2 linked regions of the Endozoicomonas gorgoniicola genome follow. The protein of the gene in region 1 interacts with the protein of each later gene in a pairwise test. Links are inferred from orthologs where the notes say so. Each region holds a gene or a part of one and is shown on either strand. Other genes may lie near its edges.

What was found.
Region 2: the proteins of secD (region 1) and pheT interact in binary tests that used the Escherichia coli proteins (3 or more experiments, as listed by UniProt). The link is inferred for Endozoicomonas gorgoniicola from one-to-one orthologs.

What each region holds. Positions count from the first base shown.
Region 1 is NZ_JAPFCC010000001.1:1,050,853-1,064,095, reverse strand. Bases 5,270-8,179 are described here. They hold secD (protein translocase subunit SecD), read right to left. Parts: upstream 7,706-8,179; coding sequence 5,834-7,705; downstream 5,270-5,833. Other genes in these bases: yajC (preprotein translocase subunit YajC), read right to left, coding at 7,839-8,171; secF (protein translocase subunit SecF), read right to left, coding at 5,270-5,823. Also shown: NX722_RS04915 (IS30 family transposase), read left to right, coding at 1-582; NX722_RS04910 (mechanosensitive ion channel family protein), read right to left, coding at 745-1,854; ltrA (group II intron reverse transcriptase/maturase), read right to left, coding at 2,189-3,454; tnpA (IS200/IS605 family transposase), read right to left, coding at 4,030-4,464; NX722_RS04895 (hypothetical protein), read left to right, coding at 4,704-4,958; more of secF, read right to left, coding at 4,900-5,269; tRNA guanosine(34) transglycosylase Tgt, read right to left, coding at 8,283-9,398; tRNA preQ1(34) S-adenosylmethionine ribosyltransferase-isomerase QueA, read right to left, coding at 9,575-10,603; NX722_RS04865 (IS1380 family transposase), read left to right, coding at 10,900-12,300; NX722_RS04855 (putative adhesin), read left to right, coding at 12,849-13,243. UniProt on the Escherichia coli protein: Part of the Sec protein translocase complex. Interacts with the SecYEG preprotein conducting channel. SecDF uses the proton motive force (PMF) to complete protein translocation after the ATP-dependent function of SecA.
Region 2 is NZ_JAPFCC010000001.1:483,745-491,590, forward strand. The notes cover bases 2,000-5,058. They hold pheT (phenylalanine--tRNA ligase subunit beta), read left to right. Parts: upstream 2,000-2,369; coding sequence 2,370-4,748; downstream 4,749-5,058. Other genes in these bases: pheS (phenylalanine--tRNA ligase subunit alpha), read left to right, coding at 2,000-2,195; NX722_RS02240 (hypothetical protein), read right to left, coding at 4,797-5,058. In the rest of the region: NX722_RS02225 (hypothetical protein), read left to right, coding at 1-1,070; more of pheS, read left to right, coding at 1,179-1,999; more of NX722_RS02240, read right to left, coding at 5,059-5,990; ihfA (integration host factor subunit alpha), read left to right, coding at 6,508-6,819; NX722_RS02250 (MerR family transcriptional regulator), read left to right, coding at 6,791-7,195; NX722_RS02255 (YecA/YgfB family protein), read right to left, coding at 7,263-7,846.

The sequences.
Region 1 (13,243 bases):
AAGCGATACGGTTCAGCTCATAACCGAACCGGTATACCAAATCGGGTTGGCATTGAAGAACGCCCCGAAGTGGTCAACAACAGAGAGCGAGTTGGTGACTGGGAAGCTGATACTGTAATAGGTAAAAATCATAAAGGAGCCATCGCTACATTAGATGAACGAAAAACCAAGCTTCGCCTTGCTGTCCCTCTACCAGGCAAGAAGGCAAAAGCGGTTAAACAGGGAATAATTGACGTACTCAAGCCTCTGAAAAGGTTTGTAAAGACAATAACATACGACAATGGAAAGGAGTTTGTTCAGCATGAATCAATTGCCAAAGCTTTAAAATGTGACAGCTACTTTGCTGCCCCCTACCATTCTTGGGAAAGAGGCCAGAATGAGAATGCTAATGGTTTGCTAAGGCAGTATTTCCCCAAGTCGATGGAGCTTAATGGCGTGACAGAAAAAGATGTCATCATTGCAGTGGATAAGCTGAACAACAGGCCAAGAAAGTGCCTGGGCTACAAGACTCCTTATGAGGCATTTAAAGAGTCAACTGGAATAGATGCAAGAAAAGTCATGGGTTATGCACTTATGACTTGAATTCAGGAGTCATTATTTTTTTGGTTTCCTAAATTTACGCTTGGTTAACAGCTTTTCCCGATAGATTTAAGCCAACAGGCTGAATGGAGTGAAACCATTCAAAACAACTTATTTGCCCTTGGCTCACTGAATTCCTGTTGGCCTTTAACCTGAAAATTCTATTCAGACAGAGTTTACATCTTTAGCCTGCTCAGCCCGGGTATTTAACTCAGAAGATAACGGTTCCGGTAAATCCAGGGTTCGAGTCGGAAAGGCTATATCGCCCCCCTGGTGATGGATAATTGCCATAATATCCAGCAATACCCGCTCCTTAATCATATGAAACTCAGCCCAGTCAGTGGTGCGGGTAAAACAATAGATAAAACAATCAAGACTGGATGCACCAAACTGGTTGAAATTCACCATTATAATTTTGCTCTGGTCGATCTCGTTATGTTCCTGTAGATAGCTGCGAATCTCCGCCAACAGCGGAGCCAGCAGGCGGGAATCCCGGTATCTTAAACCTATGGCTTCCTTAATACGCCGGTTTTCCATTCGGGAAGGGTTTTCCACGGAAATAGTCATAAAAGTAGCATTAGGCACATAGAGTGGTCGCTTTTCAAAGGTCAGAATCCGGGTTTGACGCCAGCCAATATACTGCACGGTACCTTCTATATTTTTATCCGGTGAGCGGATCCAGTCGCCAACTCCAAAGGGTTTATCCAGATAAATCATCATGCCGCCAAACAGGTTCGCCAGCATATCCCTGGCTGCAAAACCAATGGCAATACCACCTACACCGCCAAAAGCAAGAATGCCGGAAATACTGTAACCCAGAGTTTGCATGAGCATCAGACCGCTGATGATAACGGCTGTCACCCGCAACAGACGACCAACAGCAACTACTGAGGTCGGATCATTATCGTGACCACCCAGAACTCCGGACAGATACTGTTTCTCCACTTCGCGTATCAGCCTCACCAGCACCCAGCCAAACAGCCCGATAACCAGCATATCCCGAATACCATCAAACTTTGCCAGCATGGCAATACCGGTACTCTGCCAGATGACATCCACTGTCCAGCCTGCCCCGGTGAGCCAGATCAGCGCGACCAGAGGTTTACGCCCGGCCTCCAACAATATAACAGGCCAGACAGAGTGGACTGACCGGGCTTTACCTGCCAGTTTTTTCAGCATTCTTCGGGATACAGAAGCAAGTATCGCTGTTATAAAAACGATCAGCACAACCTGAACAAGCCAGGCAGGAAATTCAGGCAAAGATGAAAAGTCCACAGCAGACTCCTGTGATCGGTTGGGGGAGCGTAACGATACCCAACAAATAATTATTATTCCGGCTATGTCGGGTATCGCTGCACTCCACCCGCCCTGCTGAAGTTGATTAAGCGCTTCCCTGAAGAGAAATTCAAGCTCCAGAAACGCCTGATACGGCGTACCTCTGAACAAACCATGACAAAATCTCAAAACCGCTGATCTGAACTACAACCCTTGCCCTGTCACGACGGATTTGCCCACTTCGCTGAAATTAGGTAAGGCGGGGCTATTGCCCCGTCCTTCCCACAGAACCGTGCGTACGGACCTCGTACACGGCTCCTGCACTCTCTATCCCTTAACAATAAGGGGCAAGAACGCCCGTTTTAACGCCTTCCAAATTGAACAACTTTATCTCATTGAACCAGTTGTTCGGCATGGCTAAATGCGACAGGGGACTGCACGCATTTCTCCATGAACGCATTTTGATGTACTTAAATGGTGGCTTGTAACCCAGTTGCTTCAGCCGACGATGCAGCTTCGCTGGTTTCTTCCACTGTTTCAGTTGTAAACATCTCAGCCTGCGCCTCATCCATCCTGTCAGCCGTTTTAATTCACGACTACAGTTCGCTATCCTGAAGTAATTAGCAAATCCTCGTATCACAGGGTTCAGTTCTCGGATTACTCCTTCAAGGTTCGTTCCCCGATTCCTTTTCGTGATTCGCTTTACCTTTGCTTTCAGTGCGTTGAGCTTCTTTTCCTGTATGCGCGTATAGCTGCTCAGGATTTCAACTCCCAGAAATTTCACACCCTCGCCGCTATGGGCTATGTGTGTTTTATTCTGGTTGACCGTCAGTTTCAGGTCTTGCTCCAGTACTTTGGTCGCCACTTTCAGAGCGTTTTCTGCCGCTGCTTTGGAGCCACACAGAATCAGGATATCGTCCGCATAGCGGACAATCCTGTGCTTGCGTCGCATCATTTCCTGATCAAACGCATCAAGATAGACGTTTGAGATTAAGGGACTGATCACTCCGCCCTGTGGACTGCCTGTTTCCGTGGCTTCCAGTTGATAGCCAACCATCACCCCGCTTTTCAGGAACATTCTGATCAGGTTCAGGATGCTTCCATCTGCCACTTTGTGCCTGAACGCCTTGAGAATTAACTCGTGGTCGAGTCGGTCAAAGCATTTGGACAAGTCCATGTCCACCACCCAGCGTCTGTCGTACTTTCGTATGAACAGGGTCGCCTTGGTAATGGCTTGATGGCAGCTTCGATTCGGTCTGTACCCATAGCTGGACGGGTGGAAGTCCGGATCAAAGATCGGGGTCAGGATATTTAGAAGTGCTTGTTGGACGATTCGGTCTTTTACTGCGGGGATTCCCAGCAGACGCTTTCCACCGTCTTCTTTGTCGATTTCTACACGCTTTACCGGTAGCGGTTTGTAGCGCTTTTCCCGCAATTCAAGCAGTAACTGTTCAAGATTCCCACGCAGATTCGAGGCGTAGTCGCTCAGGCTCTGCCCATCTATTCCGGCCGCACCTTTCGCTTTCCATACCTTTTTGAATCCGTTGTAAAGCGCTTCCATCGTCAGCAAGCGCCCATACAGGCTATAATATACTCTCATCAGTTACTGTCTCACGACAGACAGATTGCGCCATCCTTCTACTGTGGCCGGATTCTTCATGGACATTCACAGGCGTTCTGGCTCAAGGCAATCTACCTGCTACCTGTCCTTTACTCCCGAGCGCGGCTCTTTCTTTTAGCAGGATTGTTCCCAACCTCACCAGCCAAAGATGTCCTGCCTCGTCAGGCAGCTTGTGCGCTCACAGTATCATTCCTGCGGTCTGACTGTTCTTTAAGAATGCTTCACCCCTTCGCAACATCTGCCGCTTTTGACGACACATGCCCTACAGTCACTCTGGCTGTAGTCATTCCGGTTTTGCCCTCCGAACGGTTACCCGCCTTCACAGGCCGGAATTTCATCACTACTACAGGATCATCTGCCACCTCACACCACTGTTACCCTTGAGTTTCCTCTTGCGATAACAGCCCCTGAGATTCAGAGATTGATGCCAGGCTTCCCCAGTTAAGTAAATGATCCACGTTCTTAGAACGTGGTTTTGCTTTATGCCCCCTAAAAGGGGGCTGAAACCGCCAGCCTTCAGAGAAGGCTGGTGAGAGTTGTCCCAAGATTGCAGGTTATTTCCTGAAGTCTATCTCCTGTTGGAGACGTTCTTTCTTTTCTTGGTACTTCACATACTTACGGATCATTTCTGCATCTACACCGACAGTATCGACACAGTAGCCTTTTGACCAAAAGTGATTGCCCCAGTATGGTTTCTTCTTGAGGTACGGAAATCTCGTGAACAGCCTCAAAGCTGTTCGCCCCTTCAACGTTCCCAGGAGCGTCGATATCGAAACTTTCGGCGGCACTTTTACCAGCAAATGCACATGGTCACTCTGGATGTTCAGTTCCACTACCGTACATCCAAGCTGACTACAAAATACTTGAATACTGTTATGAACCTCGGCTTTCACGGCTCCGGTCAGGACTCGAAACCTGTATTTGGGCACCCAAACTATATGATATTGGCAATGCCAAATGACATGCGTTAACTTTTCAAATCTACTCATGCTACTTCCTATCTCTAGTAGTTGTGGGGACAACTCAGAGATAAGGAGTAGCATGGGTAGTTCATGGCAGGCGGAGCCAACCATTCATGACCACGTCCATAGGACGTGGGTTTTCACGATGCACTAAACGGTTCCCCGTCAGAAATGCCACCCTCAAGCACAGAGTTGGGACTGACTGAGTATCGGGCTTTGCGCTATTTCGCACGCTTGCCGCTCCCAACCTGCCGAATCAGGTTCGCTTGCGCTGTGTACCTCTGACTTCCTATGGCTTCCTTCAGACCCAACCGTTGGCCAGTTACGCCCTTGCCATTCAGATTGCCTTCCCCTCAGTCGGGGCGGCTCAGGCTTCTTTCAGCCTGACGGGTTTGCCCGCTTCGCTGGGCAAACAAAAAAGCCGGGCAAAAAACCCGGCTTCCAACAATCAGTCAGTATCGATTAAGGACGATCGTCAACCTCATCTTCCTTCACCGGCACAATCAGGTCGTCACGACTGATGTTCATATACAGCAGAAGATTGGACGCAATGTAGATGGATGAATAAGTACCCACCACAACACCGGCAATCATCATGGAAGCGAAACCATTGATCATTTCACCACCAAACAGGAACAGAGCCATCAGCACCATCAAGGTAGTACCCGAGGTCGCCAACGTACGTCCCAGCGTCTGGGTCAGGGAAACATTAATGATCTCAACCGGCGAGCCTTTACGACGCTTGCGGAAGTTTTCACGAACACGGTCGTATACGATAATGGTATCGTTCAGGGAGTAACCCACCAGCGCCAGAATAGCGGCCAACACTGTCAGGTCAAACTGCAAGCCCAGCACCGAGAACAGACCCATCGCAATAATGGAGTCGTGCGCCAGCGCCAGAACCGCACCCACAGAGAACTTAAACTGGAAACGGAAGGCAATGTAGAGCATCACCATGCCCAATGCCAACAGCATTCCCAGGCCACCCTGCTCACGCAGCTGCTCACCCACCTGCGGACCAACGAACTCAACGCGCTTGACCTTAACGTTGCCTTCGTACTGCTTGCTCAGCTGGTCAGCCAGTTCTTTGGCCAGGCCCGGATCACTACCCGGCATACGCACCAGAATATCCTGCGCAGAACCGAACTCCTGCACGACAACATCGGTGTAACCGGAAGACTCCAGCTGTCCACGAATCCCTTCCGTTGACACCGGTTTGTCATAAACCAGCTCAATCAGGGTACCGCCGGTAAAATCCAGCCCCCAGTTAAGCCCTTTCGTCGTCAGGGAAACCAGAGAGCCCACCACCAGCACTATCGAAATAAAGCTGGCGATGAAGCGCAGGCGCATAAAGTTTATGATTTTTTCATCTGTCTTATCAGTCATCGCTGTCACCTCAGATGTTCAGTTTCTTCAGGTCACGACGACCACCGTACACCAGGTTAACCAGTGATCGGGTCACCATAATCGCAGTGAACAAGGACGTTAAGATACCGATGGACAGAGTTACGGCAAAACCTTTAATCGGGCCAGTACCCACCGCAAACAGGATCACACCCACCAGCAGCGTGGTGATATTACCGTCGAAAATGGAGATAAAGGCACGGTCATAACCATCGTGAATCGCTCGCTGTATGGGTCGGCCCAGCTTGATTTCTTCACGGATACGGGAGAACACCAGTACGTTGGCGTCTACTGCCATACCCAGCGTCAGCACGATACCGGCAATACCCGGCATGGTCAGGGTAGCGCCAAACAGACTCATCATGGCCAGCATCAACATCAGGTTGATGGTCAGGGCAATATTCGCCAGCAGGCCAAACACGCGATAGACCACGATCATGAACATCACGATCAGAGCCAGTCCCATCAGGGTAGAATCAATACCCATTTTGATGTTTTCTGCACCCAGGCTCGGACCCACCGTACGCTCTTCAACGAAGTGCATTGGTGCCGCCAGAGAACCCGCACGCAACAGCAGTGCCAGCTCAGACGCCTCACCCACAGAGTTCAGGCCGGTAATACGGAACTGATTACCCAGAGCAGACTGAATGGTCGCCAGACTGATGATGTGCTTTTCTTCACGGAAGCCAGGCACTTCAACACGTACGGTTTCGCCGTCCACCACACGGGTTTCAACACGAGTCACCGGCTTCTGCTCAATAAACAACACCGCCATGGCACGACCAATGTTACCGCGGGTAGCGTCGTTCATACGCTTACCGCCGGTACTGTCGAGGCTGATGTTAACCTGCGGCTGACCACTTTCAGAGTCAAAGTTAGACTGGGCGCTGGAAACACGGTCACCGGTAATAATGATGTCTCGTTCCAACAGGGCATTCGGACGACGCTCGTCACGGAACGGGAAGGACTCAGTACTGGTGCGGGACGCATTGGGCAGAGCTTCCAGACGGAACTCCAGGTTGGCGGTCTTACCCAGAATACGCTTGGCTTCAGCCGTATCCTGCACGCCGGGCAGCTGCACCACAATATTGTTACGGCCCTGTCGCTGAACCAGTGGTTCAGAGACACCCAGTTCGTTAACACGGTTACGAATGGAGGTCAGGTTCTGACGTACCGCGTCGTCTTCGAGCTCACGAATACGCTGTTCGCTGAAACCAAAGGAAACCACATAAAGATCCCCCTGCTCCCCGGTTTCAACCAGCAGGTCAGGGTTTTCACGGGTAATCACCCGCTCGGCGGCATCACGGGCATCGGCATCCAGAAAAGCCAGCTGACGGGCTCCGTCGGCACGTTCAGGCATCGTGCGATAGCGCAGGCGTTCCTTACGCAGCTGGGCACGAATTTCGCTATTAGCAATATCCAGTCGCTGCTTCACTGCCCGGCCGGTATCGACCTCCAGCAGAAAGTGGACACCACCAGACAGGTCCAGACCCAGTTTCATCGGGTAGGCACCAATGGCTGTCAGCCAGTCCGGCGTGGTGGGGGCAAGGTTCAGGGCAACGACATAATCATCACCCAACGCATCCTTGATCAGACTTCTGGCCAGCTGTTGCTGGTCTGCCTGTTGCAGACGGATCAGTTGATTTTTTTCGTCACCTTCGGCGGCTTTAACAGCAATACCCGCCTCTTTGAGTGTCTTTTCAGCCCGTTCCAGCACAGCGGATTCCAGCACAGTTGAAGAACTGGCTCCGGAAATCTGAATTGCCGGATCATCGGGATAGAGGTTGGGCAGGGAGTAAACAAACCCCAGCGCCACAACGAATGCTATGAGCAGGTATTTCCACAGGGGATAACGATTGAGCATGGCTCACCGGTTCCTGATATTTTAAGTATGAATTGTCAGCATTTACTGACGTTATCCATTTCTCCAAAAAAACCGGGAATTCATGATTCCCGGCACAGTATATAAGCACACAGACCGCAGGCCTGCCTGCCTATTATTTGATCGCCTTGATCGTACCCTTAGGCAGAGTAGCCGCTACAGACGATTTCTGAAAGTTCAGTACCATATTGTCAGCCACCTGCAGAGTGACAAACTCATCAGTCGTGTTGGTAACCTTACCCAGAATACCGCCGGTGGTAACGACTTCATCACCCTTATTCAGTCCGGCAATCAGGTTCTTGTGTTCTTTGGCACGCTTGGATTGTGGGCGCCAGATCAGCAACCAGAAAATCAGCACAAAGCCACCCAGCATAATCAGCTGACCCGCCATACCCGGGCCTGCTGCTACCGCACCATCGGCATACGCCGGGCTGATAAATGGAATCATTGACTACTCCTTGCTTTTGGAAGTTATAAATCGTGCTGTCTCCTCTACAAGGACAAAGCCACAATGAGAACAACAGCACTTTGGTAAAAAAACAGCTACCAACAGGCGATATTAATCCAGCGGAGGAACCGGCTGGCTGCGCTTCTGGTAAAATTCGTTTACAAAGGCGTCCAATTTACCTTGTTCAATCGCCTCCCGCAATCCAGCCATTACACGCTGGTAATAACGCAGGTTATGAATGGTATTCAGCATTGACCCCAGAATTTCTCCGCACTTATCGAGATGATGCAGGTAAGCACGACTGAAATTCTGGCAAGTGTAGCAGTCACAGTTCTCTTCAAGCGGAGAGGTATCACGTTTGTGGACAGCGTTGCGAATCTTGATCACACCGGTATCGGTAAACAGGTGACCATTACGGGCATTGCGGGTAGGCATTACGCAGTCAAACATATCGACACCACGGCGCACCGATTCTACAATATCTTCCGGCTTGCCCACGCCCATCAGGTAACGGGGATACTCATCCGGAATCTGGTGAGCCGTGTGAGACAGGATGCGCATCATATCTTCTTTACTCTCACCCACAGACAAGCCACCAATGGCGTAACCATCAAAGCCGATATCCACCAGCGCGTTCATGGAGCGATCACGCAAATGCTCAAACATACCGCCCTGAATAATACCGAACAGTGCCGAAGGGCTATCGCCATGGGCCGCCCTGGAGCGAGCCGCCCAGCGCAGGGACAGCTCCATGGATTCTTCCGCTTCCTTCTCAGCCGCCTCACCGTCGGTGCATTCGTCAAAAATCATGACGATGTCAGAACCCAGGTCTTTCTGCACCTGCATGGATATTTCAGGACTCAGGAACACTTTGGCACCATCCACTGGAGAACGGAATGACACACCTTCTTCGGTAATCTTGCGCATCTTGCCCAGGCTGAACACCTGAAAACCACCGGAGTCGGTCAGGATCGGTCCGTCCCACTGGTTAAAGTCATGCAGGTCTCCGTGTTCTTTTATAACCTCTGTGCCAGGACGCAACATCAGGTGGAAGGTGTTACCCAGAATAATCTCGGCACCAATCTTTTTAATGTCATCCGGCATCATGCCTTTTACGGTGCCGTAAGTACCCACTGGCATAAAGCATGGCGTTTCAACGGTTCCGCGCGGGAACGTCAGTCGACCGCGTCGAGCCTTGCCATCAGTGGCAAGACGCTCGAACTGCATGAAACATTCTTCTCTTTTCATGATTCTCTCGTTTCAGCCGCAGCACTTCAGGCAACGGCTGTATTCAGGCAATAGGGGGATTAATGGGTACAAACCCTGTGAACTTCAAGGGCTGGTCATGCGGGGCAACCGCTTTTTCCGGTCAACCACTTTTTCCGGTCAACTACGCTGTCTGGTTAACCTTCTTTTCTGGTTAGCCACATAGCGTCACCATAACTGAAGAAGCGATACCCTTCTTTTACTGCTTCGTTATAAGCATTAAGAATGGCTTCCTGCCCGGAGAAAGCGCTGACCAGCATCAGCAGTGTGGACTGCGGCAAATGGAAGTTGGTGATCATGGCATCCACCGAGCGGAACGGGTACCCCGGGTAGATAAAGATGTCGGTATCGCCGGTAAATGGCTGTATGTCACCGGATGCAGAGGCTGATTCCAGACTGCGAACAGACGTTGTACCTACGGCTACCACTTTATTACCCCGGGCGCGGGTTTCACGAACCGCCTGACAAACCTCTTCAGAAACTTCGATATACTCTGAATGCATCTCATGGTCAGCAATATCATCCACCCGTACTGGCTGGAAGGTACCCGAACCAACGTGCAAGGTAACAAATGCCTTATTAACGCCTTTCTGTTCCAGTCGTTCCAGCAGAGCTTCGTCAAAGTGCAAACCTGCTGTTGGCGCTGCTACCGCACCGTCTTTTTCAGCAAAAACGGTCTGATAACGCAGCCGGTCAGCACTGCCATCTTCACGATCAATATAAGGAGGCAGCGGCATGTGTCCGAATGTCTGCAACTGGGGCAGCACCGGCTCGTCAAAGTCGATCAGGAACATCGTACCCTGACGTCCTGACACCTCTGCCGTTATGTTGTCATCTGCCAGATAGATGCGACTACCGGGTTTGGGTGATTTACTGGAGCGCACATGAGCCAGTACCTTTTTCTCTTCCAGTACCCGCTCAATCAATACTTCCAGCTTACCTCCGGTTTCCTTGCGACCAAACAGCCGGGCAGGAATTACCCGGGTATTGTTCATCACCAGCAGGTCACCGGGATTCAAAAAGCTTTCTATGTCTGCAAACTGGCGATGAGCAATCTTGCCCGAGTCACCATCAAGGCATAACAGGCGGCTTCCGGTTCTTTCCTCGGCGGGAAAACGGGCGATCTGCTCATCGGGCAGATCAAAATCAAAATCACTGACGCGCATGAACGTGTGTTCTATCTACAAGTTACAGGGAAGGTCGTGAAGGATACTGCAAAGCAGGCTGTGTGTCAGGCGTGATAAATACTTTCGACAACGAAGCCCAGACTTTACCAGTTTCGCCGTAAAGCCTCGCCCAACCGAGAGTCAGATCGCTGCTCTATCAGAATAGAAAATATTGCCTCACGAATTTCTCCACCCTAACCCGGATATTTCATAAAAAGAGGCAAGTTCCGCCCAATCACTTGATATAATTGGGTCGACCAAAAAAATGCTTCGGAAGAAGCAAACCGGAACTTGCCATGAACAAATTTACACAAGAACAGCTTCGTTTTCACCCCTCCAACGGAAAAACTATCCGGGCAGACTTCAATGGCGGAGAATTATCCTCTGATTTTGGCGCCCTGATGCTACGTGAAACAATGCTTCACAGCGGTATCATATCCAGGCTGACTGACGGCATTGACGATAAACGTCATCAATCCTACATCGACCACACCCTGCAAGAACTCATTGCCCAAAGAGTTTTGCAAATGGCCTGTGGTTATGAAGATGCAAACGACAGCAACCATCTGCGTAAAGACCCAATCTTTAAGCTTGCCAATGGAAGAAACCCACTGGACGATGATAACCATCTGGCTTCCGCTCCAACGTATACAAGGCTTGGTCAGTCCATGACCAAACGGGATATTTATAATATGACCAAAGCACTGGCTGATCACTTCATCAGCAGTTATGAATACCCGCCATTAGCCATCATTATCGACCTGGATCATACGCCTGCTATCACCCATGGCGGCCAGCAGATGAACCTGTTCAACGCCAAATATCAAGACTACTGTTACTTGCCCTTAATGATCTTTGAGGGGCTCAGCGGCAAGCTGATCACTTCGATCCTGCGTCCTGGAAAAACACCCACAGGCCGAGAGAATGCAGCTATTCTCCAGCGCCTCATTAAGCTGATCCGTACAAGATGGCCGAAAACCCATTTACTGGTTCGTGGGGATAGCCACTTTGCCCAACCAGAGTTAATGCAGGTTGTTCAGGATGACCCTCACTCCGACTACGTGCTGGGAAAAGGCGCAGGACACAAGACGGCCTTGCGACCTAAAGCCAAAGAGTTGCTGGATGAAGCGCGGAAAGCTCTCGACGTTAAAACCGGGCTGGCAAAACTGAACAACATGCCAGAGCCTGAGCGACTCAGGCTCTACGGAGAAACGGACTATCAGGCAAAAAGCTGGAAAGGGCTGGACACCCGGATAATCTATAAGGCAGAGGTCAACCAGAAAGGCGACAATCCCCGCTTTATTGTGACTTCGATGATGGAGGCTTCCCCCGAGGAAATATATGAAGACCTTTATTGTCCCAGAGGGCAGGATGAGAACTTCATTAAGCATCTGAAAAGTGATTTGTCCGGTGATCGCTTGTCAGATCAAGGCTTTCTGGCAAATCACCTGAGAATGTTTTACGCCTGCGCTGCTTATGTTCTTCACTATGAGCTGAGAACCAAGGCACTGAAAGGTACGGAGCTGGAAAAGGCACAGCCATCAACCGTGATCACAAAACTTTGTAAGGTCGCGGTTAAAGTGGTTGAGTATAAAGACCGAATCAAACTTCACTTGCCCCGCAGCTGTCCAATAAAAGGGCTTTTGCAGCATATAACCGAAGTCTTTTATTCAATGCCGCTGCCTCGACCGGGATAGTCAGCTTCATAAACTCAATCAGAATAAAATAGCGACCAACAGAAAGAGTGTTGGGGAATTCTGTTGTCCTGAAAAAGCAGGTGCTGATCAAAAAACATCCGAATTAATGGTGAGTTCGGGTTGTAATACCTTTTTCATGGACAGTAGAGCAACAGACCTCCGAAAAAATCAGAATGGGATGTTTTTTCCGGAACTTGTTGCTCATTTATGAAATATTCGGGCTAACCTGCAAAGGTCGCTTAGCTTCCAATGAGAGGCTACGAATGGAGAAGCCCGTGAGATCCGTTAAAAGCCAAACAGGCAACCTGTTGATAACCTAAAGGATTTCTGTATACTACGCAGCATCTGAACGGGACAGCCAATGGCTTTCCACAACGTTCTGCCAGTGTGATGGAATTGGTAGACATGACGGATTCAAAATCCGTTGCCTTTGCGGGCGTGTCGGTTCGAGTCCGACCACTGGTACCATATATAACGAAGCCCTGAATTTTCAGGGCTTTTTTGTATCTATTTCAGCCCTGCAAGCTGCCGGATCGGAATGGGTCATCATGAACATAGCGGTACTGGAAGGGAAGCTGAAGTTATACACTTCGGAACTTTTTGACGGCAATGCACAAAACCTGCTGATTGCAGCTCATGGCGGAGTATGGGGCAGTCGCAGCTGTATGGCCTTCGCCCGTTTCATAACAGGGGTGCATCGCTTTAAAATCCCACTCTGGACTACCTTGTATTTTTATGCACCACACGGAACGGCTACCAACACAGAGCTTGAACCTTATATGAAGTGGAAATACCCACCCCTTGAGGCTGTCATGCCCGGTGAGTCCGTGATCAATTACGATCTTGGACACGTAGTAGATGGAATGCCCTATACGACAGATCAACAAGTAAAGAATCACCTTACCGCTAACCGTTGTCACTCAGCCGGCCTCAGCATCCATCA
Region 2 (7,846 bases), 570 kb from region 1 along the record:
AGCATACCGAAGTTTATTTAAGAATGCGTGTTACCGCCATTTCAGGGACGGATGTCAATGAGATTCAGCAGTACCTGACCGATAACCTGAAAACTCAAGCCGATTCTGATTCTGTAGAACAGTCCTCTGATGGTATGAACGATATGTTAAGGGATTGGGTAGCTGAGCAGCAGAGAGAGGCAGCTTCAGCCAGTGGCTTTAGGCAGGCACCACTTGAAGTGATTCAGGAAGAAGCTGATTCAGAGTTTTCAGGGTCAGAGTTTGCAGGGTTAGAGTTTGAAGGGTTAGAGTTTGCAGGGTTAAAGTTTGCAGTGTTAAAGTTTGCAGGGTCAGAGTTTGCAGAGTCAGAGTCAGAGTCTGCAGAGCCAGAGTTTGCAGAGCCAGAGTTTGCAGAGCCGGAGTTTACAGAGTCAGAGAGTTTGGTTAATAGCAACGAAGAGTCAGCGACAGCTCTGGACAATGGTCAGCAGTCTAATGCTCCACTTCAGGACGTACTCACAGAGAATCAGCTGACGGTTATATCCAATTCGCCTGTTGAAGACGAAAACATGCAATTCGATAGAAGATTTCGTTTAAGTCTCTTCTTCTTTTTTCGCTTTGCTGGTTACGACAACCCTGAAAGGAGAATACCTCACGCTGATGTTGTAGAGCGTATTCGTCTTTTTGCGGAAGGCATTAAGCGAAGGCATAGCTCGTCTCATTTTACCGTGACTCTTTCCCATGTACACCAGACCCGGAAAGGTATTGCTGTATATTACCATTTTACCCAGAGGCTGTTTTCCTCTCGGACTCATCTTGATCGTATAAACCACGTTACATTGACGCGAAATATACAGCGTAACCGAAACCTCTGGGGAGCTGACGCAGCCAGTCCTTTGTATGTTGCAGAGTCACTACCGGCTATGCCACCGGCGGTCATTGAACAGCGGGCGAGTTGGCTGAGTCGTTTAGCTGAGACAATTGTCTGCAGAAGGCTGTGTGGGAGATATAGACAGTCTGAATCACTGAACGATATCGATTTTGAGTTAAAGCCCAAAGTGCAGCAAATGATATTGGAGACAGCTCTTTAGTTGTTGCGCTGAACAGGTACTTCTTCTTATGACAGTTTGCCCCTGAGAATCATAAACGCTAGACTTGGCCGTTTATTTTCTGTAGTGCATCTGTCATCGGGAACCCCCATGGAGAATCTGGAAACAATTACCTCAAGCGCCCTCGCTGAAGTCGAGTCAGCTGCCAATGCCGCTGACCTGGATCAGGTTCGGGTTCGCTTTCTGGGTAAAAAAGGCGAGCTGACCCAGCTGCTGAAAGGTCTGGGCAAGCTGTCTGCTGAAGAGCGCCCAAAGGCTGGCGGTCTGATCAACGAAGCCAAGCAGCAGGTACAGGCTGCGATTAACGACAAACGCGAGGGCATGGAAAAAGCTGCCCTGGAAGCCCGTCTGGCGAGCGAAACCATTGATGTCACCCTGTCCGGTCGTGGTCAGGAAATGGGTACGGTACACCCGATCACCCGCACTATGGAGCGCATTAGCGATTACTTTAGCCGTATTGGTTTTGAAGTGGCTCGCGGGCCTGAGATCGAAGATGACTACCATAACTTCGAAGCCCTGAACATTCCGGGTCATCACCCGGCGCGTGCCATGCACGACACGTTTTACTTCAACGACAACACTGTACTGCGTACCCATACTTCTCCGGTACAGGTACGGGTGATGGAACAGTTTGCCAGGGCAAATCAGGAACCACCTATTGCTATCGTGTGTCCGGGCAAGGTGTATCGCTGTGACTCTGATCAGACCCACAGCCCGATGTTCCATCAGGTAGAAGGTTTGTACGTGGCAGAGAAGGTAAGCTTTGCCGACCTGAAGAGTGTCCTGAGTGACTTCCTGCGCGTGTTCTTCGAGCGTGATGACCTGAAAGTGCGCTTCCGTCCTTCCTACTTCCCGTTCACCGAGCCTTCTGCGGAAGTGGACATCGAATGGGGTAAAAACCCGGACGGTTCCACCAAGTGGCTGGAAGTTCTGGGCTGCGGCATGGTACACCCGAAAGTCTTTGAATATTCCGGTATCGACAGCAAGAAATACTCCGGCTTTGCCTTTGGCATGGGCGTTGAGCGTTTTGCCATGCTGCGTTACGGCGTTAACGACCTGCGTCAGTTCTTCGAGAACGATCTGCGCTTCCTGAATCAGTTTCATTAATCAAATGTAATCAAGGGTAATAGCAATAGAAAAATCACTTACTTTCCGTCATTCCCACGCAGGTGGGAATCCACCACGACAGTGGATCCCCGCCTTCGCGGGGATGACGAGGGGGATTGTTTATTGCAAATTCCCAGAAACAGATTTTTAGATAACGGAATTTGAGAAAAAACTATGAAATTCAGTGAACAGTGGTTGCGCCAGTGGGTAGCAATTGAAGCCGGTACCCAGGAGCTGGTGGATAAAATCACCATGGCGGGCCTGGAAGTTGACGAGGTAGAAACGGTTGCCGGTGAATTTTCCGGTATTGTTGTTGGCGAAATCGTTGCCTGCGAACAACATCCTGATGCTGATAAATTGCGTGTCACCAAAGTGAATACAGGTACTGAAGAAGTACAGGTAGTGTGTGGTGCGCCTAACGCCCGTGTTGGCCTGAAAGCGCCTTTCGCAATGGTAGGCGCTGTCCTTCCCGGCAACTTCAAGATCAAGAAAGCCAAACTGCGTGGTGTTGAATCCTTCGGCATGCTGTGTGCCGAAGAAGAAATGGGCATGGCTGAATCTTCCGATGGCTTGATGGAACTGCCAGCCGATGCTCCGGTGGGTCAGGATATTCGTGAGTATCTGGGACTGGACGACAAGATCATCGACGTAGACCTGACACCCAACCGTGGTGACTGCCTGAGCATTGCCGGTCTGGCTCGTGAAGTCAGCGCGAACTTCCTGGCAGAAGTCGACGAGCTGAAGGTTGAGCCGGTGGCTCCGGCTATCGACGACACCTTCCCGGTAAATATTATCAATAAAGAAGGTTGCCCACGTTTTCTGACCCGTGTTATCCGTGATGTGGATGTGACAAAACCAACCCCTCTGTGGATGGTTGAGCGTCTGCGTCGTTCCGGCATCCGCTCTATCGACCCTGTGGTTGATGTCACGGCTTACGTGATGCTGGAGCTGGGTCAGCCCATGCACGGTTACGATCTGGACACCCTGAACGGTGCCATCAACGTTCGCATGGCAGAAGACAAAGAAAAGCTGGTTCTGCTGAACGGCGAAGAAGTCACCCTGAACAGTAACACCCTGATGATTGCTGACGACAAGCACGCTCTGGGTATTGCTGGTGTCATGGGCGGCGAAGGTTCCGGCGTGAATGCTGAAACCAGAAACGTTCTGCTGGAAGCGGCGTTCTTCGATCAGATCACTATTGCGGGTAAGGCACGCTCTTATGGTCTGCACACTGATGCTTCCCACCGCTTTGAGCGTGGTGTGGACTTCATGCTGCAGCGCAAGGCGATTGAACGTGCGACTCAGCTGATTCTGGATATCTGTGGCGGTCAGCCCGGTCCGGTGGCTGAAGACGTCAGCGAAGAACACCTGCCAACCCTGAGTACTGTTCACCTGCGTGCAGAAAAGGTTGAGTCCCTGCTGGGTATCAGGATTGAGAACGATCTGATTGAAGCCCTGCTGACTCGTCTGGGTCTGGAACTGACGACTGAAGGTGAAGGCAAATGGAGCGTTGCAGTGCCAAGCTGGCGTTTCGATATTTCCATCGAAGAAGATCTGGTGGAAGAACTTGGTCGAATCTACGGCTATGAACGCCTGCCGGAAACCATTCCTTCTGCACTGCTGAAGATGAAACAGGTGGATGAGTCTCTGGTTCAGGAAGCTGACCTGCGTCGTCTGCTGGTCAGCCGTGGCTATCAGGAAGCGGTATGTTTCAGCTTTATTGATCCGAAACTGCATAGCCAGTTTGATCCTGAGCGTGAAGCTGTTGCCCTGGCAAACCCGATTGCCAGCGACCTGTCGGTCATGCGTACTTCCCTGCTGCCAGGCCTGGTCAAAGCGGTTTCTCACAACCTGAATCGTCAGCAGAGTCGTGTGCGTCTGTTTGAAATGGGTCAGACCTTTATCCGTGAGGGTGAAGAACTGAAGCAGGAAGAGTTCATGGCAGCTGCCATTACCGGCGCCCGTTTCCCTGAAGGCTGGAACGCTGGCAATGAATCCGTTGATTTCTTCGATATCAAGGGTGATGTTGAAGCGCTACTGCACAAAGGCGGTGTGGCGGGTGAATTCTGCTTTGAAAAAGGTTCACACCCGGCAATGCATCCGGGACAGTGCGCGGCACTGGTTCGTGATGGCAAAGTCGTTGGTCATGTGGGTACTCTGCACCCGACCCTGAAGAAGTCTCTGGGTCTGGACAACGAAGTATTCCTGTTTGAAGCGCGTCTGGATGCTGTCACCAGAGGCAAGGTAACCGGCTTCGAGCCTCTGTCCAAATTCCCTGAAGTTCGTCGCGACCTGGCGCTGATCGTTAAACAGGAAGTGACTGCTGACAACCTGTGCGAAGTCGTTCGTCAGGAAGCCGGTGAATTGCTGACTGATGTACGCATTTTCGACGTGTACGCTGGCAAAGGTATCGAAGAAGGTCACAAGAGTCTGGCTCTGGGTATGAAGCTTCAGCATGCTGAGCGCACCCTGAAAGACGAAGAAGTGAATCAGCTGGTTGATGCGATTGTAAGCCGCCTTGAAAAAGACTTCAGTGCGACACTTCGTGGTTAACAGATAGCGGTCAATGCTCGTCTGACAGAATTGCCGGTTCTCTGATTGTCAGGGAACCGGCTGCTGTTCTACCACCATTGCCAGTAATGGATCATAAAGCTTTTCATGGTTCAGGAAGTTTTCCTTGACTGTCAGCCTGCTGTCTTCAGACAGCTGTGCAGGCTTGTTATTTAGTTTCCAGAAATCATACACAGAGGCAAACCAGAAGACGGCTTTAATCACGTCTTCCTTCGGTATTGCATTATAAGGAGAGCCAGCATGTTGTTGTAAAATTAACATGCCATTGAAATATTCTTTAAGGCTTTCTTCATTGTATAGCTTTGCCAATGGTGACCCCGCTATCCCTATTTCATGGGTTGTCATAAACAGTGATAGATTAATCATGTTCATAATGTTTGAATTGCCATTAAAAAATAACTCTCCCTCGCTAATTAACAGTTTTTTGAAATTAAGGACTGATTCCATACTTTCAAAAGGTTCCTGAGAACATTTATGTCGAATTATAAGGCGTGTGTGGGCAATATCGTGATTCAGGAAACGGTTAGGAGAGTGCTGTTCTCCATCAGCCATTTCTGTATAACTTGTGATAAGTCCCAGAGGATAAAGTTTCAGATGGGAGAATCCTACAAAGTCACTGATACTTAAAGGTTCAAAAGTTGGAAGTAATAAAATGTCTGTTTTATCGGCAAGGGTAAGGATGTTGCGAAATAAAGTTTTATCTTCGTAATTCCGGGTGTGAGATGGAGGTATATGCTCTAATGGATAAGACTTTTTTGATATACCTTTTTCGTCTACAGACATGCGCATTCTGATGGAAGAGCTATACAAATAGATAAGTTTTTGAGAGAGCTCAATGAGGGCTTTGTATTCAGGTTCTTCGGCATCAAGCTTGCCGAGCTCGAAGAGGATATTATTAAAAACTGAACTTTCATCACCTGTCAGTCCTTCCTGGAACTGATTGCCATCAATAATATGTTGAGTAAAGCCTTTCAAATTCTGCAGAGTTGTTTTCAGTGCTGATGTTTTATAGGGTTTTCCATCATTTTCTGCAGATTTTCTTTTTTTTATTTCATTATTGAACCAACGAATACTTTTTTCTCCGTCCTGGTAAGCATTCTTTATATTTGGGTCAGAAATGATTTTATACGCAATAGGCGGTTTTACGCTTTCTTGATCGTCAGCCTTAGTCAGTGGTATGAAAAACACTGTTAAAATGACTGCAACGTTTATAAATTTATTCATGCGGCATCCCTGTCAGGTTAAAGGTTAGAACATTAGATAAACAAAAAATGAAATGGTTCCATATTCATGCCGTAGGAAAAGTCAGCTTGTGAGATTATGGCACGCTTTCAGGATTAGACTGGATTTCCAAAAACATTTCATCCACTGAATGCTGATGCATCCAGCCCGTGAACTACCGTTCTTCTTTGGACAATGAGCGGGTAACTTTTTTGGCAGACCCTCCACAGCCTGTTGCTATAGCCTGCCATTTTGTCCCGGGTAGTTCCCAGTGTCATTTTTTGCCAATGGTCATGCGCTTATTTCTGCTTGACCTTGTAACACGGTTCACGCACTCTAAGAGAACGAGGAGGTCAGCCCCGAGGTATCCATCAGAGGGCTGAGAGTGGAACCAAGCGCAAGCATGCGCGGCTGGTAACCAGAAGTGGGCGTGAAGGACTCCCGGCACCCTGTTTACATAAAAGCTTTATATATAAATAGCAGGGTTGTGTTACTGGCTATACAAAGAGTGGACGTAACCATGGGAGCCCTGACTAAAGCGGATATAGCCGAGTACCTGCACGAGGAACTTGGTTTTAATAAGAGAGAAGCCAAGGAGATGGTCGAACAGTTTTTCGAACAGATCCGTCAGGCTTTGGAAAATAACGAACAGGTAAAACTGTCAGGTTTTGGCAACTTTGATCTGCGTGACAAAAAAGCAAGGCCAGGACGTAACCCTAAAACCGGACAGGAAATACCGATTACTCCACGTCGTGTTGTAACATTCAGACCCGGGCAGAAGCTTAAGGCGAGGGTGGAAGCTTATGCAGGACACCGAGTTCAGAACAGCTGATTCCAGCGTTCAGGAAGAATCTGACCAGCAGGCGGAATTACCCGTCATTCCTGGCAAACGCTACTTTACCATTGGTGAAGTGAGTGAACTGTGCCAGGTAAAGTCACATGTTCTGCGCTACTGGGAACAGGAATTTTCCAAGCTGAAACCGGTTCGCCGTGGCAATCGTCGCTACTACCGTCGTCAGGATGTATTGCTGATACGGCAGATTCGCAGCCTGCTCTACGAACAGCGCTACACTATTGATGGCGCTCGCGCCTACCTTAAGGGTGAGGCTCTGAAGCAGGACTCTTCAAAGTACCGGCAGCTGATTCGACAAATGATTGCCGAGCTGGAAGATGTTCTGGATACTTTGGATGATATTCCCCGCTCCTGAAAGATTGATATTACCTGTTATCTAAATTTTAATCGCAGACTTCAGCAGCCTGCGACAATAATACTGTTTAGCGTGTCTTGCGGGGATGTGAACTCTTTTTCCCACTTTTGGATTTCGGTTTGCCAGCGCCTTTGGCGGCAGACTTGGTGCTGCTCTCCTCGGGAGAATTGAACAGCAGGTACAACTCCATCAACACTTCCGGAATTTGACTGGTCATGTCTTCGGTGAGTTCTTCGTTGTTCAGGATTTCCTGAAACTCCGGCTCTTCGTCAAACAGGCCGGACGCCAGCATAACCGGCAGCAACAGTTCGCACACTTCCTGTTCGTGTTCGACAAACCACTGCTTTTCATTCAGGAAATGACCTTCCATAAAGCCGCCACACCAGTCGAACAGTGCTTCGTCTTCTGGGTCGTCCAGTTCTTCTTCACAAGACAGAGTGAAGCCTTCTTCTTCGTTAAACTGGCGATCGATACTGCGGGCAACATCGGTGAGCGCCAGGTTCAGTGCTTTCTGGTCTTCACTGTTCAGAGATACCGGAACATCAAACAGAATGTCATTGCGTTCTGCTTCGCTCAGGTCAACCGGACAGATGGCCAGTGCGGTCATAAAGCCATGGACGGCATGAAAATTCAGCGGCTCTTCTTCAGAAT